Regions from separate parts of the Gudongella ferriphila genome, predicted to be linked through region 1. Evidence: riboswitches for the same ligand, from Rfam matches in the RefSeq annotation. Region 1 holds a riboswitch; the other holds the start of a gene.

Evidence for each region. Region 1 has a riboswitch for cobalamin ahead of ACKVDP_RS05845 (helical backbone metal receptor). Riboswitches for the same ligand answer to the same signal wherever they lie in the genome.
Region 2: another riboswitch for cobalamin. It lies ahead of ACKVDP_RS09185 (precorrin-2 C(20)-methyltransferase); the one in region 1 lies ahead of ACKVDP_RS05845 (helical backbone metal receptor).

The regions. Positions count from the first base shown of each region.
Region 1 is NZ_JBJXRK010000006.1:67,874-75,484, forward strand. It holds gene ACKVDP_RS05840 (VanW family protein) at 1-1,285, shown strand, start outside; cobalamin riboswitch at 1,324-1,506, shown strand; gene ACKVDP_RS05845 (helical backbone metal receptor) at 1,598-2,533, shown strand; gene ACKVDP_RS05850 (FecCD family ABC transporter permease) at 2,547-3,596, shown strand; gene ACKVDP_RS05855 (heme ABC transporter ATP-binding protein) at 3,616-4,863, shown strand; gene ACKVDP_RS05860 (Cof-type HAD-IIB family hydrolase) at 4,957-5,775, shown strand; gene ACKVDP_RS05865 (tRNA (cytidine(34)-2'-O)-methyltransferase) at 5,798-6,265, shown strand; gene ACKVDP_RS05870 (Na/Pi cotransporter family protein) at 6,336-7,611, shown strand, end outside.
Region 2 is NZ_JBJXRK010000016.1:23,358-30,968, reverse strand. It holds gene ACKVDP_RS09210 (energy-coupling factor ABC transporter permease) at 1-529, opposite strand, end outside; gene ACKVDP_RS09205 (pyridoxal phosphate-dependent aminotransferase) at 551-1,612, opposite strand; gene ACKVDP_RS09200 (ABC transporter ATP-binding protein) at 1,614-2,405, opposite strand; gene ACKVDP_RS09195 (FecCD family ABC transporter permease) at 2,395-3,396, opposite strand; gene ACKVDP_RS09190 (ABC transporter substrate-binding protein) at 3,409-4,422, opposite strand; gene ACKVDP_RS09185 (precorrin-2 C(20)-methyltransferase) at 4,409-5,086, opposite strand; cobalamin riboswitch at 5,253-5,426, opposite strand; gene cbiB (adenosylcobinamide-phosphate synthase CbiB) at 5,441-6,379, opposite strand; gene ACKVDP_RS09175 (cobyric acid synthase) at 6,372-7,220, opposite strand; gene ACKVDP_RS09170 (aminopeptidase) at 7,416-7,611, shown strand, end outside.

The sequences.
Region 1 (7,611 bases):
TGGATACTCAACCAAAGTGTCACTAAGGGACCTCCAATTGGAATACAACATCCAGGAGATTGCAACCGAAGCATTTCAGATTGGTAGGTCTGGAAACATCCTGGAGAGATATACAGAGATCCGTAATCTTGAAAAAAATCCCGTAAGCTTCAACCTTGAGCACAGCTTCAAGGTGGATCATCTGGAAGATGTTCTTGAAGAAATTGCTGTCATAGTTGAAAAGGCGCCAATTGACGCCCAGTTCAGCTTTGAGGATGGAGAAATGGTAATTACTGAAGCTGCTGAAGGAATAATGCTGGATAGGGAGTCGTTTTTAAAGAACATTTCCAATATGGGAGATGATATTCTTAAAGCAGAACATTTGGCAATTCCACTGAAGATTATTCAACCAGAGGTGGGGGAGGATTACTACTCAAAGATCAATGGAATTATTGGAGAATTTTCAACGAGCTTTGCAGGAAGTTCAGCTGGAAGGATCCACAACATTCGTTTGTCAGCTGAATCCTTTGATGGAATGGTAGTTATGCCTGGACAGGTGGTCTCCTACAATAAAACCACCGGACCTAGACAGGCAAGCCTTGGTTACAGGGAAGCTCCTGTAATTGAAAACGGTGAATTGATACCAGGGATGGGAGGCGGAGTATGTCAGACATCCACAACACTATACAATGCATTGCTGCTGGCTGATATGACCATTTTGGAGAGAAGCCCCCACTCAATACCACCGGCATACGTTCCAAGAGGTACAGATGCAGCTGTTGCAACTGGCTATCTCGATCTTGTATTCAGAAATGATTTTGACTACCCGGTGTTGATTGATAGTAAGGTAGAAGGTACAAGGGTGTACTTCCAAGTTTATGGAGACAAGGAAAACAGAGATTACACCGTAAGGATTACAACCAACCAAATTTCAACTATACCCTATAAGGTTCACGAAAATCTGGACAATACATTGCAACCGGGTGCCAGGGAGCTTGTGCAGGAGGGAAGAAACGGCTACAAGGTGAACTCTTTTAAATCAATAGTTAGGAATGGAGAGATCGTAAGCACTGAGCAGATTTCATATGATTACTACAGGGAAAGGGGCTTTATATACAAGGTAGGCCCAGACCCGGTAATAGAACAGCAAATTCCTGATATTGATGCTGATACCCCTGGGGAGGATCCTGGCAATGTAGAGGAGCCGAGTCAATTGCAAGAGCCCCAGCAGAACCGGGAGCAGGAAGACGGCTCTGATTCCCAGCAAAATGAAGAGTCGGATACATGGACGGAGAATGCAGGTTGATTTAGTTACCTGGTTCTGATATCATATATGAAGATAATCAATTAATATTTGTAACAGGTATCTCACATTTGAGATTTAATAGGGAAAGTGGTGCAAATCCACTACAGCCCCCGCTACTGTAAACGGGAACGAAATCAGCAATAAGCCACTGGGAAACCGGGAAGGCGCTGAATTGAGGATGAACCGTAAGTCAGGATATCTGCCTGTGACATTTGCTAGTGCTTTACCTCGGAGGGAGGGATGTATGTATTTTGCCAAAACAGCCCATCTCCTGATGGGCTTAACTTATGTAAAAAAAAGGAGAGATGAATCGTGAAAAAAGGGATAGTGCTATTACTTATTATGATGCTTACGGTGGGACTTTTGGCAGGCTGCAGCACAGAGACAGAAACTGTCCAGCCAGAGGAACAGTCTGGGGCTGTAGATGGAAATGCTGAGGAGACAATGGATGATTTTGGAAATACAATCATCTTTGATAATCCACCACAAAGGATTATTTCACTTGCGCCCAGCAACACTGAAATACTGTTCGCAATAGGAGCAGGAGACAAGGTTGTGGGAGTAACAAGCTATGATGACTATCCGGAAGATGTTCTGGATATTGAAAAAATAGGCGATTTCAATGGTATCAATCTTGAGAGAATAATTGAGCTTGAGCCTGACCTTGTCATTAATTATGGTGATGGAGTAACGGAAGAGAATGAAAGACTCCTTGAAGCAGGAATTCAGATTGCTGGATTTGAGCCTGAGAGTATAGAGGAGATTAGGGACACTATTCTAAGGATTGGAGAAATGACAGGACATAAGCAGGAGGCTCTGGAGCTTGTGGATGAAATGGCATCAAAGGAAGAAGAAATACTGGAAAGTATTGAAGGTCTTGAAAAGAAGACTGTTTTCTATGAAATCTGGCATGAGCCACTTATGGCAGCTGGACCTGGTTCCTTTATAGACCAGCTTATCAGCCTGGCAGGCGGAGAAAATGTTGCTAATGATGCTGAGGGAGAGTATCCCCAATATGACCTGGAGCAACTGATTGAAAGGAATCCGGAAGTTTATTTAACTGCAAACGACCTACCTGAGAAAACAGTTGATTCCATAAAGGAAAGACCAGGATACAGTGAAATAGATGCCATCAAGAATGGTAGGGTGTACCTAATAGACGGGAATGTTATTTCAAGGCCGGGACCGAGAATAATCCAGGCTCTTGAGTTGATTGTGGAAGCCATACATCCAGAATTGAAAAATTAAGGCTGTGATTAGAATGAAGGATAATATCCGGATCAGGTCATACGGATTCACCATGCTGGTGCTGGTAGTTCTATTGATATTGATGGTTGGAATAACTGCAACCATTGGATCTGCAAGCATAAGTACAATTGATGTGTACAGGGTTGTAGCATCAAAGATACCAGTTCTTGGAGAGCTGGTCGATTCCAATTCAATAACACCTTCCCAGCATTCAATCATATGGAGCGTTAGACTTCCAAGGCTATTGTTAGGTGTGATTGTGGGAGCCGGACTTTCCATATCTGGAGCTTCCTTTCAGGGTCTACTTAAGAATCCCATGGCAGATCCCTATATTTTGGGGATTTCCTCAGGTGCGGCACTTGGTGCTGCAATTGCAATTATTCTTAAGCTTGAAGCGGCTTTCCTGGGATTTTCAGGTATCTCAATCTTGGCTTTTGTTGGGGCTTTGATTGCAGTGACCCTGGTGTACAACATCGGAAGAATCAGAAGCCAGGTGCCTGTAACCACCCTGCTTCTGGCAGGCGTAGCTGTAGGCCAGTTCCTGACTGCAATAACATCTCTTCTGATGGTAATCTACAACAGGGATATGACAAAAATCATCTACTGGACATTGGGTAGCCTAGCAGGCAAGGGATGGAATCCAATAACTACTATGTCAGTTCCGATAATAGCTGCCATGGTTATTCTGCTGTTTTTTTCAAGGGACATCAACATAATGCTTACAGGTGAAGAATCTGCTAAAAGTCTTGGTGTAAATGTTGAAAGGATAAAGGTATATATTCTCCTTCTTGGGACCTTCATTACTTCAATGGCAGTATCAATTAGCGGAATAATAGGCTTTGTAGGTCTAATAATTCCACATATAGTTCGACTGATCGTCGGACCTGACCATAGAATACTTCTTCCAGCATCTGCAGTAGTGGGAAGCATATTTATGGTTTTCACGGATACAATAGCGAGAACTGTTATCTCCCCAATGGAAATACCAGTGGGAATCATAACAGCAATATTTGGAGGACCCTTCTTTATTTATCTTTTAAGAAGCAAGAAGAAGGCTCTCTAATTGATAAGGTAGTGATATGATGAACTCAGTCAGTGCAAAGAACATAGTGTTTGGATACACAGCAACTCCAGTTATAAGAGATGTCAGCTTTCAGGTGGACAAAGGGGAGTTCATAAGTATTTTAGGACCAAACGGATCTGGAAAATCCACTCTTTTAAAAACCATCAACGGTCTTTACATACCATCATCGGGAAGAATTGAATTGATGGGTGAAAATATCGAAAAGTACAAGCGGAGGGACATTGCCAGAAAAATTTCCTTGGTTCCACAGGATACAAGTCTTCAGTTTGATTTTACTGTGGAGGAAGTTGTTACCATGGGAAGGCATCCATTTAAAGGAAGGTTTGAAAAAGAGGATGAAAGGGATCGAAAGCTTATCTATGAAGCCATGGAAATGACCAACACCTTTGATATCAGGGAAAGGCTCATAACTGAAATCTCAGGAGGAGAAAGGCAAAGGGTCTTTATTGCAAAGGCACTGGCACAGAATACAGAGATAATTCTTCTGGATGAGCCAACATCACATCTGGATATAAACCATCAGATTGATATCCTCAATCTCCTGAGAAGGATGAACCAGGAGAAGGGAATAACCATCATATTGGTGATTCACGACATAAACCTTGCCACCAGGTATTCTGACAGGATTTTGCTTCTGAAAAAGGGAGGCATAATCGCTCAAGGAACTCCCGAGGATGTAATAACCACAGAAAACATTCTAAATGCCTATGGAATGAGGGCTGCGGTGGAAAGAAACAGATACACAGGACATATCTCAGTTATTCCACTGGAGGTAAACAAACGAATACGTAGCGAGTTGAATATAAGAGTTCATGTAATATCTGGGGGTGGCTCAGGCCAGGATCTGGTTAATGTGCTTTACCATAGGGGATACCAACTAAGTATGGGGGTACTTAATGCAGGAGACACAGATTGGCAGTATGCAAAGAGCCTAAAGGTTCAAATAGCCGAGGAAAAGCCGTTTTCAGGTATTTCCGACAGGGCGGAAAAGAAGAACCGGGAGATGCTTGCAGAAGCAGACCTTGTGATAATGACCAATGTACCCATAGGAAGTGGAAATCTAAGAAATCTGAAAATGGCCTCAGAGTTCCTGGAGAATGGTAAAAAGGTCTACTATCTAAGAGACAAAGAATATGATGAGTTCGATTACACAGGTGGTGAAGCGACTTTTATCTTAGAGCAAATGGTTAAGAATGGACTGTGTTCTGTGGACTCAATGGAGCAGCTGTTAAGGGGAATTTCATAAGAGTGACAAGGGGTCGGGGTATATTCACCTGGACCCTTTCTTCTTTTATTTTCTCAATCTGTATGGTATATTATTTGTGATAGGAGGAATCATATGGATATAAAGCTAATCGCAATAGATATGGATGGGACTCTGCTTGATAGCAGAAATGAGCTGACCCAAAGGACAAGAACAGCAATAGAAATGGCAAAGGATAAGGATGTTGAAGTGGTTCTTGCCACGGGAAGGGTTCTAAAATCAGCTATGTACTATTCAGAAATGCTAAAGCTGGACAGTTACATTGCGGCCTGCAACGGAGCAATTATAGTTGACAACAAAGGGAAGGATATTTTCAGAAAACCCATTGACAAGAAAAAGCTTGAAAAGATTATGGAAATCGGGCATAATATGTCAGTGTATTTTCATTTTTACAACGAAGATACTTTTTTCACCAAAACCTACGTAAAGGAAATAGTAGACTATTATTCCTCGTCAAAAGGGAAGTTCACAGGCCAATCCATAGATGTCGATATATATGAGAGCGTAGAGGATATATCCAGTAGAACGAACCTCGATGTGTTTAAGTTTCTTTTTATTGACAACAATCTGGATAAACTGCAACTGCTCAGGGAAAAGCTCCATTCTGTAGAGGGAATTTCTATATCAAAGAGCTGGACTAACAATCTTGAGGTAATGGAGGAAGGAATATCAAAAGGTAGAAGTCTGGAACATCTCTGCCAACTGATGGACATACCTCTGGAGAACACAATGGCCATAGGTGACAATGAAAATGATCTGTCAATGCTTTCCGTAGCAGGACTAAGTGTAGGAATGGGAAATGGTGCAAGAGCGGTTCTGGAAAGAGTTGACCACATCACAGAGGATAACGACCATGATGGGGTTGCCAAGGCAATTGAAAGGTTTGTTCTTTGATTATGATAAATGGAGGTAGAAAATGGCTTTAAATATCGTTCTTGTGGAGCCTGAGATTCCACACAATACAGGTAGCATTGCCAGGACCTGTGCATTGACGGGAACAGTGCTGCATCTTGTTAGACCACTGGGATTTTCAATAAATGATAGGCATCTTAAAAGGGCGGGACTCGATTATTGGCCACTGGTGCAGCTGAAATATTATGATAGCCTCCAGGAGGTTTTTGACAATAATCCTGATGGGGATTTTTATTTTGCAACCACCAAGGCAGAGAAGAATTATGCCCAATTCAGTTACAGGGACAATTCCTTTTTTGTGTTTGGAAAGGAAACAAAGGGCCTTCCCGAGAGTCTGGTCAGAGACAATATTGAGACGGCAATCAGGATACCTATGAAGAAAAACATAGCAAGATCTCTCAATCTTTCAAACTCAGCAAATATTATTATCTATGAAGCATTAAGGCAGCTGGACTTTCCAGAGCTTAAATGATATATTTTCAATGTTATGCAATTATTGAATTCTATTCTTAAAATCTAAGGGGACAAAGGGGGAAACAAAAATGGATACGGCTCTTCCGGTACTAGGTGGTTTGGGATTGTTTCTTTTTGGAATGAACACCATGGGTGACGGTCTTGAGAAGGCTGCAGGAAACAAGCTAAAAAAGATGATAGAACGACTGACCAGAAACCGCTTGATGGCAGTATTGGTAGGTATTGTTGTTACAATAGCTGTGCAAAGCAGTAGTGCCACCACAGTAATGGTAATAGGTTTTGTTAATGCTGGACTGATGACACTGCCTCAGGCTGTTGGAATAATAATGGGTGCAAACCTGGGAACCACAGTCACTGCTCAGCTTGTTGCATTTAAGCTGACAGAGGTCGCACCTTTGGCGGTTGCCATAGGGGTTGCCATCTGGATAGGTGCAAAAAACAAGAAGGCAAAAACCTACTCAGAAATACTTATAGGTTTTGGTATACTGTTTATTGGTATGGATATGATGGGTGATGGACTTAAACCCTTGGCCGACCTTCCAGCCTTTACAAATGTAATGGTTAGCCTTAACAATCCGTTTCTTGGAATGCTTGTGGGTCTTGGACTTACAACAATAGTGCAGAGTAGCTCCGCTTCAATAGGACTATTGCAGGCTCTTGCAGGGGAAGGTCTGATTTCAATGAACCTGGCATTCCCAATACTTTTTGGGGGAAACATCGGAACCACAACTACCGCCATGATATCAAGTATCGGTGCCAACAAGACTGCCAAAAGAGCAGCAGTCATTCACTTCTTGTTCAATCTTGCGGGAACTATAATGTTTATGACCATATTCAGGTATCCCATAGAGTGGCTGGTAACCTATATTTCACCAAATGATGTCCAAAGGCAGATTGCAAATGCCCATACATCCTTTAACCTGATTAACCTTGTAGTTCAATTCCCATTTGCACTTCTTTTGGTAAAGGCTGCAGAGAAGTTGGTACCTGGTGTGGATGAGGAGGAGATTACTGAATCCAAGTTCCTGGATAAACGTATAATTGAGACACCTTCCATTGCTCTTGGTCAGGCGACCAGAGAGGCACTGAGAATGGGGGATCTCGTCCTTGAGAATCTTGCAGCGGCAAGAACTGTGATGTTAGAGGACAAAATAGAATTGATAGATTCAATTTTAGAGCGGGAAAGGGTTATAAATAGAATACAAAGGGAAATTACCGATTACCTCGTGAGGCTTTCCAATGCATCCCTTTCAGACGAGCAGCACGCTGATGTCAATGCAATGCTCTACATCATTGGGGACATTGAAAGGGTTGGAGACCATATCGAGAACTTAAGTGAGCTGG
Region 2 (7,611 bases), on a different contig from region 1:
AGGTAACAAAATTTCCGAGGGTTGCTGCCAAGAAAATCACATAAGACATCTTCATATTTCCCCTGCCAAGTGCCTTGTATACTCCAAATGATACAAAAGGTCCGATAATGGCCATTGAGAACATGTTGGCCCCTAATGTAGTCAGTCCTCCATGAGCGAGTAGAACAGCCTGAAACACCAATACAATCGTGCCTATGACAGTAGTTGTCAAAGGTCCAAAGATTACTGCACTAAGCCCAACCCCAGTGGGATGAGAGCATGATCCAGTTACTGATGGGATCTTAAGGGCTGACAGGACAAATACGAATCCCCCAGCCAATCCAAGAAGCAGCTTCGCATTGCTATCCTCCTTTACAGTTTTTTTCAACTTCATGGTTCCAGCCACAAAAAACGGCAGCGACACAAGCCCCCAGAAGACTGCATGCTCAATAGGTAGAAAACCCTCCATGATATGCATTCCATGACCTATTTCCGGAGTTGCCATAAGAATCACCACAATTATTGCAGCTACAAGATTTTTCCTGCTCATTTTCATATCCTCCCTTACTAGCTACTCCCTAGAATTATTTGCCATTATCCTGCTGAGTTTTTCAAGAAGCATTTGATTGCTCTTAAGATCCTTAACTGCAATCCTTATGTGATTATCTGAAAGCACCTTGAAGGAGCTGCATTTTCTGACCATTATTCCCTCATTAATCAGCTTTTGAAATATGTAGTCCTCGTTCACCTTCTCCAGTCTAAGTAGAATATAGTTGGACTGTGATGGGTAGGGATGGATTCCTGGTATCTTTTTGATACCATCTAAAAGTTCCTCTCTTCGTAGGTTTACATATTCCTTAGTCATACTTATGTATTCCTTGTCCTTGAATATATGAAGTCCCGCCCTGTCTGCCATGGAATTTACACTCCAGGGAAGCTGCAAACCCCTTATCTTCTTAGCCTTGATTGCCCCAGCACAACAATACCCAAGTCTTATTCCCGGTAGCGAAAAGAATTTTGTAGCTGCCCTGATTATTCCAACCGACTCATAGCCCCATTCCCTGAACAGTTCAACCGAGTCATAGTCTTCAGGGGAAAATTCAAAGAATGCTTCATCCAGAAGCAAATATGCTCCAGAATGGACAACTTCCTCATGCAGCCTGATTAGCTCCTCTTTTTCTATCCTCTTTCCAGTTGGATTGTTTGGATTTCCAAGGATTACAAGGTCACCCCTCCTCAGCTTACCCATGAAGGAGTCCAAATCAAGGCTGTAATCCTTCTTGGACTGAATCAGAAGAAGCTCCTTATTGTGGGCCTGGGCTCTCAATTCGTATTCTGAAAAACATGGCTCCATAAGAACAACCCTATGGGAATCCATTATAAAATTGTCAATTATCTCAACCGCTCCGTTTCCAACTATGGTATTCTCCATTCCACACCCGAGGTAGGCTGAAACCTCCCTGCCCAATCGCCTATACTGAATATCCGGGTATCTCAAAAGCTCGTCATATCCCTTTAAAAGGTGGTCCATAAGTCCCTCTGGAGGCCCCAATGGATTTATGTTGCTGCTGTAATCCAGAATTTCACCCTTGAATCTTTCTCCGTATGTATAGATATCTCCTCCGTGCTCCATATCATGCTCCCTCCTTTGTCCTGCCACCTGGTATGAAGAATTTGCAATTGTTGGCAGTATCCTCATATATCCTTGCATCTATTCCAAAAACATCCTTTAGCATATTCCGGTCGATTACATCCCCAGGTCTACCATGGCTGTGAACAGATCCGTCCTTGAGAACATAGATACTGTCCGAATACCTCCAGGCGTGGTTAAGGTCATGAAGTACCATCAAAACCGTTATGCCAAGGCTTCTGTTCAGATTTTCAACAAGCTCCAGAACCTCCATCTGATATGAGATGTCAAGGTATGTGGTTGGCTCGTCAAGAATCAGAAATCTTGGTTGCTGGGCTAGTGCCATTGAAATCCAGGCCCTCTGCCTTTCTCCTCCAGATAGGCTGTGCATGCTCCTGTCCCAGTAATCCGCCATCCCTGTCAGTCTCATAGCCTCCATTACAATCTCCCTGTCTTCGCTTCCGAATCTATTTCCAAAGGAAAGGTGGGGGTGTCTCCCATAGGACACCAGCTGCTCCACTGTAAGGTCGGTATTGAGCTTCTTTTCCTGGGGTAGCACCGCTATAAGCCTTGCAAGCTCCTTTGTGGGAATCGACCCTATACGCCTTCCGGAATAGCTGATTTCACCTGAATGGGCCTTGATAAGCCTTGAAATGGTTTTGACAAGGGTCGACTTTCCTGACCCGTTGGGCCCTATCAAGGAGATTATTTCACCCTCATGTGCCTCTAAATGGATGTTCTTTAGGATTCTTTTGTTCTCCAGAAAAACCTCCAGGTTGCTAACTTTAAGATCCATGATGACCCCTCCCTTTTCTCAGTAGATAAAGAAAAAACGGTGCCCCCAGTGAGGACATTATAATTCCCACGGGTATCTCCATTGGTGCGAACATTACCCTGGCCAATGTGTCACAAAGCAGCAGTATTGTGCCGCCCATAAGCATGGAGCCTGGAATGAGATATCTGTGATCAGATCCCAGGAAAATCCTGGTTATATGCGGAACCATAAGCCCAACAAAACCAAGCATCCCAACAACTGACACAGCAGCACCCGCCAGCAGTGACGAAACCCCTATGGCAAATAGTCTAGTCCTTTCAACCCTCATTCCCAGTCCCGTGGCAACATCATCCCCCAGAAGGAGAATATTCAGCTTCCCGGGCAAGAGCAGGGCCGCTGCCACTCCTGTCAAAATAAACGGGTAAACCATGTTTACATCCCTCCAGGTTATGGCGGATAATCCTCCAACCATAAAACCTAGAACACCGGAAACCCTTTCCGGATAGAAGGTCATCAGGGCATTGTTCCCCGCTCCGAAAATAGAAGATATGGCAACCCCTGCCAGGATAAGTCTGGATGGCATGACCCCGTCCTTCCAGGCCAGGAGATATATGACCATTGTGGCAGACAAGGCCCCTACAAATGCCCCAAATGGGACTAGGAAGAAGTATTGGGGAAACAGAATCAGTATCAACAAACCAAAGAATCCACCTCCGGCAGATACCCCTATTATGTTGGGCCCTGCCAGGGGATTTCGCATGATACCCTGCAGAATTGCACCTGACAGGGACAGCGCCACTCCAACAAGAATTGCCGCCACAGTTCTTGGAAACCTAACATTCCATATAATCTGTCTGTTTGCCGTGACCTCCTCTGAAATCATGGCTGCCGAAATTTCAGATATACTAATCTTGACTGCACCATTTCCAAGGCTTAGGAAGATTGCCAGAATAAAAACTGCAAAGATTGCCCAAAGTACCGCTGATTTTTTTGCAATGTTTAGCGTTTCCATGGCTCTGTTCACTTAGTTGAAAACTTCAGGGTAGAGTATCTTGGCTAGACCCTCATAAGCCTCTCCATACCTGCTGTTTGCCTTATATGTATAGAGGTCCTTTGGAAGAATGACATAGTTCTTGTTCTTGACTGCAGACAGTTCACTCCAGGCTGGGTTTGACTCCACCTCTGAAACAAGTCTTTCAGTTATTGCCTCCATATCAGATCCCATTGTCTGCACCAGTATGTAATCAGGGTCCTCAGCTATCACCTGCTCCATGCTAAATTGTGTTGTCTCCATCAAGGTATCTCGTTCTGCAATATTTACGGTTTTAAGATCATTGAGCATTTCCCCCAGTGTTGACAGGGAGCCCCTTGCAGACACCGACTTTGATGTGGCGAACAGAATGAGCACTGTGGGATTGTCCTCATCGGGTACTCTCTCGATTATTTCACTGATATCTTTTTCAACATTTTGTGCAGTTTTCTCGTACAGGTCAATCCTGTCATTGACCAGGGCAAATAACCTTGAAATCTTGAAATAGTCGTCCTTGAACTCGTATGTAAGCGCCATTATTGGTATTCCGTTATCTTCCAGGGGTTGAATCATTTCCGTTGAGGACTTTGAATTTGAGCTGAGTATGACAAGGTCAGGCTGAAGGGAGATTACCTTTTCAAGGCTTATTGAACCAAATCTACCGACTGTCTCGACGCTTTCAGTCCCTGGCACCACACTGTTTGGGTCTTCTACCATTCCGACCATTTCTCCACCGTTTTCAACCCATATGTCAACAAATGAGTTCATAAGCACCACGACCCTTTCAGGGTTCTTTTTCAACTCAATCCTCTCTCCTCGACCATCGTCAAAAGTCACTGTTTCCCCTTTATCCTCAATCTTGTATCTATCCTCAACGTTGTCAGCTTTCGACATGCTTCCCGCTTCCGCTTCTCCTGCTGCCGGATCCGCACCTGCTGAACAGCCTGCTAAAGTAATGGTTACCACCAGAAGCAGCAAAATCAAAATATTTTTCTTAGTCCCTAACATCCTTATCCTCTCCTTGTCTTCGTGCAATTATCATTGATATATACGACTGATCTTCCAGTATCTCACTCCTGCTTTCTGTGATCTGCTCACCTGGAAGTGTGGCCTCCCTCACGTATGTGTACCAGAACCCCTTATCCTCCATTGAGTCCAGAATATCCATCTTATCCTTGCTGGTTTTTAGAACTGCCATGGAATCTGATACATCCAGGATGTCTTTCCTGAAATAATCACATAGTGAGAATACCTCCCCCTTGGAAACCAGTGGTTTTTGGGCTTTTGCCGCAGCAGCAACAAATGATGGTATTCCAGGTACAACTTCCAGCTCAATGGACTTCCCCTCCAGCCGTCCCATTATGTATATGGCGGTACTGTATATCATTGGGTCTCCGATTGTCACAAACACTCCTGAACCCCTCCAGGGAACATTATCAAGAATTATCCTTGCTGCTTTGCCATAGTCATATTCTGTCACTTCTCCCATGGGGAATCCTATCCTGCAAACTTTTTTCCCTGATATAAGCTCCTTGATGGTATCCAGTGCCATATTTCTTCCCCTATTGTCGGGAACAAATATAACATCAGCCTCCCGGATCACTCTGACGGCCTTTCTTGTAAGAAGCTCAGGATCTCCCGGACCGGTTCCAGTAAAATATATCTTTCTCATGGCGCCTCCTTTTCAAAAAATTAAAAACTTCTCTCTTTTACCACATTAGAGAGAAGTCGTCTGTTCTGAAATATATCACTGCCGTTTTGGTCCAGGGCGCAAAAAAAATCCCATGAACTCAAAGACAGGGATAAACTATTAAACCAGCATATCCTTCCCTCCGAAGGTTACTAAAGTATTCAAGGCAGGTCTCCTGGCTTATGATTCACCCTACTTTCAGCACCTTCCCGGATTATCCAGTGGTATCTGCTGATTTCGTCATCAATTACAGTAGCGGGGGCTGCATGGGATTTTAACCCATTTCCCTTTTAATATTAAAAACCTAAATACATATATTAAATTGTCATCTAAATGCTACCACATGCCCGCAAGTTTTACAACAACAAAAATCAGGACAAACAGAATTTCAGACCTGAACATTATTCCAACAGCTTCCTCAACATGTGTCTTTTCAAGGGGTTTCAAGGGATCTCCGATGGTGGGTTTGTGGACCAAAACTCCCTTGTACCTGCTGCTTCCTCCAAGCTGCACCTTAAGGATACCCGCAGCTGCGCTTTCAGGGTAGCCACTGTTGGGGCTTTTGTGATTTCTTCCATCCCTTCTTACAATCCCAAAAGAAGCTTTCCTGTCAGTTCCCCTTGGTGCTGAAAGGATCATAAGAACAGCGGACAATCTTGATGGAATAAGATTCAGAAGGTCATCGGTCCTGGCAGCAAAGCAACCAAGGTCCTTGTATTTCTCATCCTTATAGCCGATCATTGAATCCATTGTGTTCACAAACTTGTAGACCATGCCTCCGGCCACTCCAAAGACCATGATATAAAGCAGAGGGGCTATGACTCCATCGGATGTGTTTTCAGCAACAGTTTCCACGGTCGCCCTTATTACTCCCTCTTCTGAAAGACTCTCAGTATCCCTTCCCACTATAAAGGACAAGCTTTTTCTTCCTTTATTCAGACTGATGCCAAGGGAGTCCATAACCTTTCTTGCCTCATCGGAGAGATTTCTCGCCGCGATGCATGTGTAGATGAGATAGACCTTTACAGCACCCTGAACAAAGGGATAGCCATCAAAGACCCGAATAATTCCATAGACAACCAATACTGCCAGTCCAATGTTTGCAAGTGTCAAAATGGTTCCTGCCAGTCTAAGCCCTTTTCCAGACTTGGCAAACCTTCTTGAAACCTCTTCCTCAAAGCTTATTACTCTGCCCATTAGCCTCACCGGGTGAGGCATGTTTACCGGATCTCCCAGAATAAAATCCAGTAGAACAGCAAGGAGCACTTCAATCATTTATCTCACCCAGCAAGGAGTAAATGTAATCCATATCCAGGGAGTCCCTAACAATTTCGCTGAACCTGTCTATTTCCATCTGGAGTGAATCTATTCCAGATTCCCCGTGAAACTCCTTTTTACTCCCTTCCACAATTGAATCCTCGTCAGCTATTTGAGTTTCAGCGTAAGGAACAATTCCAAGCACCGGTATGCCAAGTTTCTCTTCCAGAATTTTGATCCCTGAATCCAGAAGTGATGCATCTCCCCTGAACTTGTTGATGATAAGACCCTTGATCCTTCTTCTCTCATGTGGTTCAAGGAGCATAACGGTCCCGTAAAGCGCGGCAAAGGCGCCTCCCCTGTCAATGTCAGTCACCAGAAGCACTGGTGCATCTGCCATTTCAGCCATTCCCATATTGACAATGTCATCCTGTCTAAGATTTATTTCAGCGGGACTTCCGGCACCTTCAATCACCACTATGTCATGGCTGCTGTGAAGCTCATCATAGGTGGACCTTACTGTCTCCTTCAGTGACTTCCTGTATTCAAAGTACTCCCTGGCCTCCATAAGGCCAACCTCTTCACCATGGAGGAGAACCTTGGAGCCTGTATTTGTATCCGGAATCAGCAGTATCGGGTTCATTTGGGTTTGGGGCCTTTTTCCGGCGGCCACTGCCTGTATTGCCTGTGCCACACTGATTTTTTTGTGATCTTCTGTGTAGGTGAACTCCCTTGACATGTTCTGGGACTTAAAGGGACTGACATTGTGACCGTCTTTGCTGAAAATCCTGCAAAGAGCCATAGACATCATGCTTTTGCCGGCAGATGATGTGGTTCCTTGAATCATAATGCTGCTCATCAAATCACTCCTTCTTAATATGAAATTTGTCTCCTCTGAGATATGACAATTCTACATGATGGATATATTTTTTACAACCGTTCATTTTTATAATCCGAATTCTGGATGCTCCAGGGAACTTTTTCCTAAATATGTTTACATTCTAGTACTAATCCTATAAACTTGATATATACAATACTTAGAGGTGATTTGAAAATGAGCGGAACAAACGACAGGAAGCGTGAATATGCAAGGCTTATAATAAACCTTGGTGTGAATATTCAAAAAGGTGAGCCACTGGTTGTAAAGGCTCCCATTGAGGGGGCGGACTTTGTAAGGATGCTTGCAGAGGAGGCATACAGCAGAGGAGCCAGCGATGTTCACATAAACTGGTATGATGACAAGCTTACAA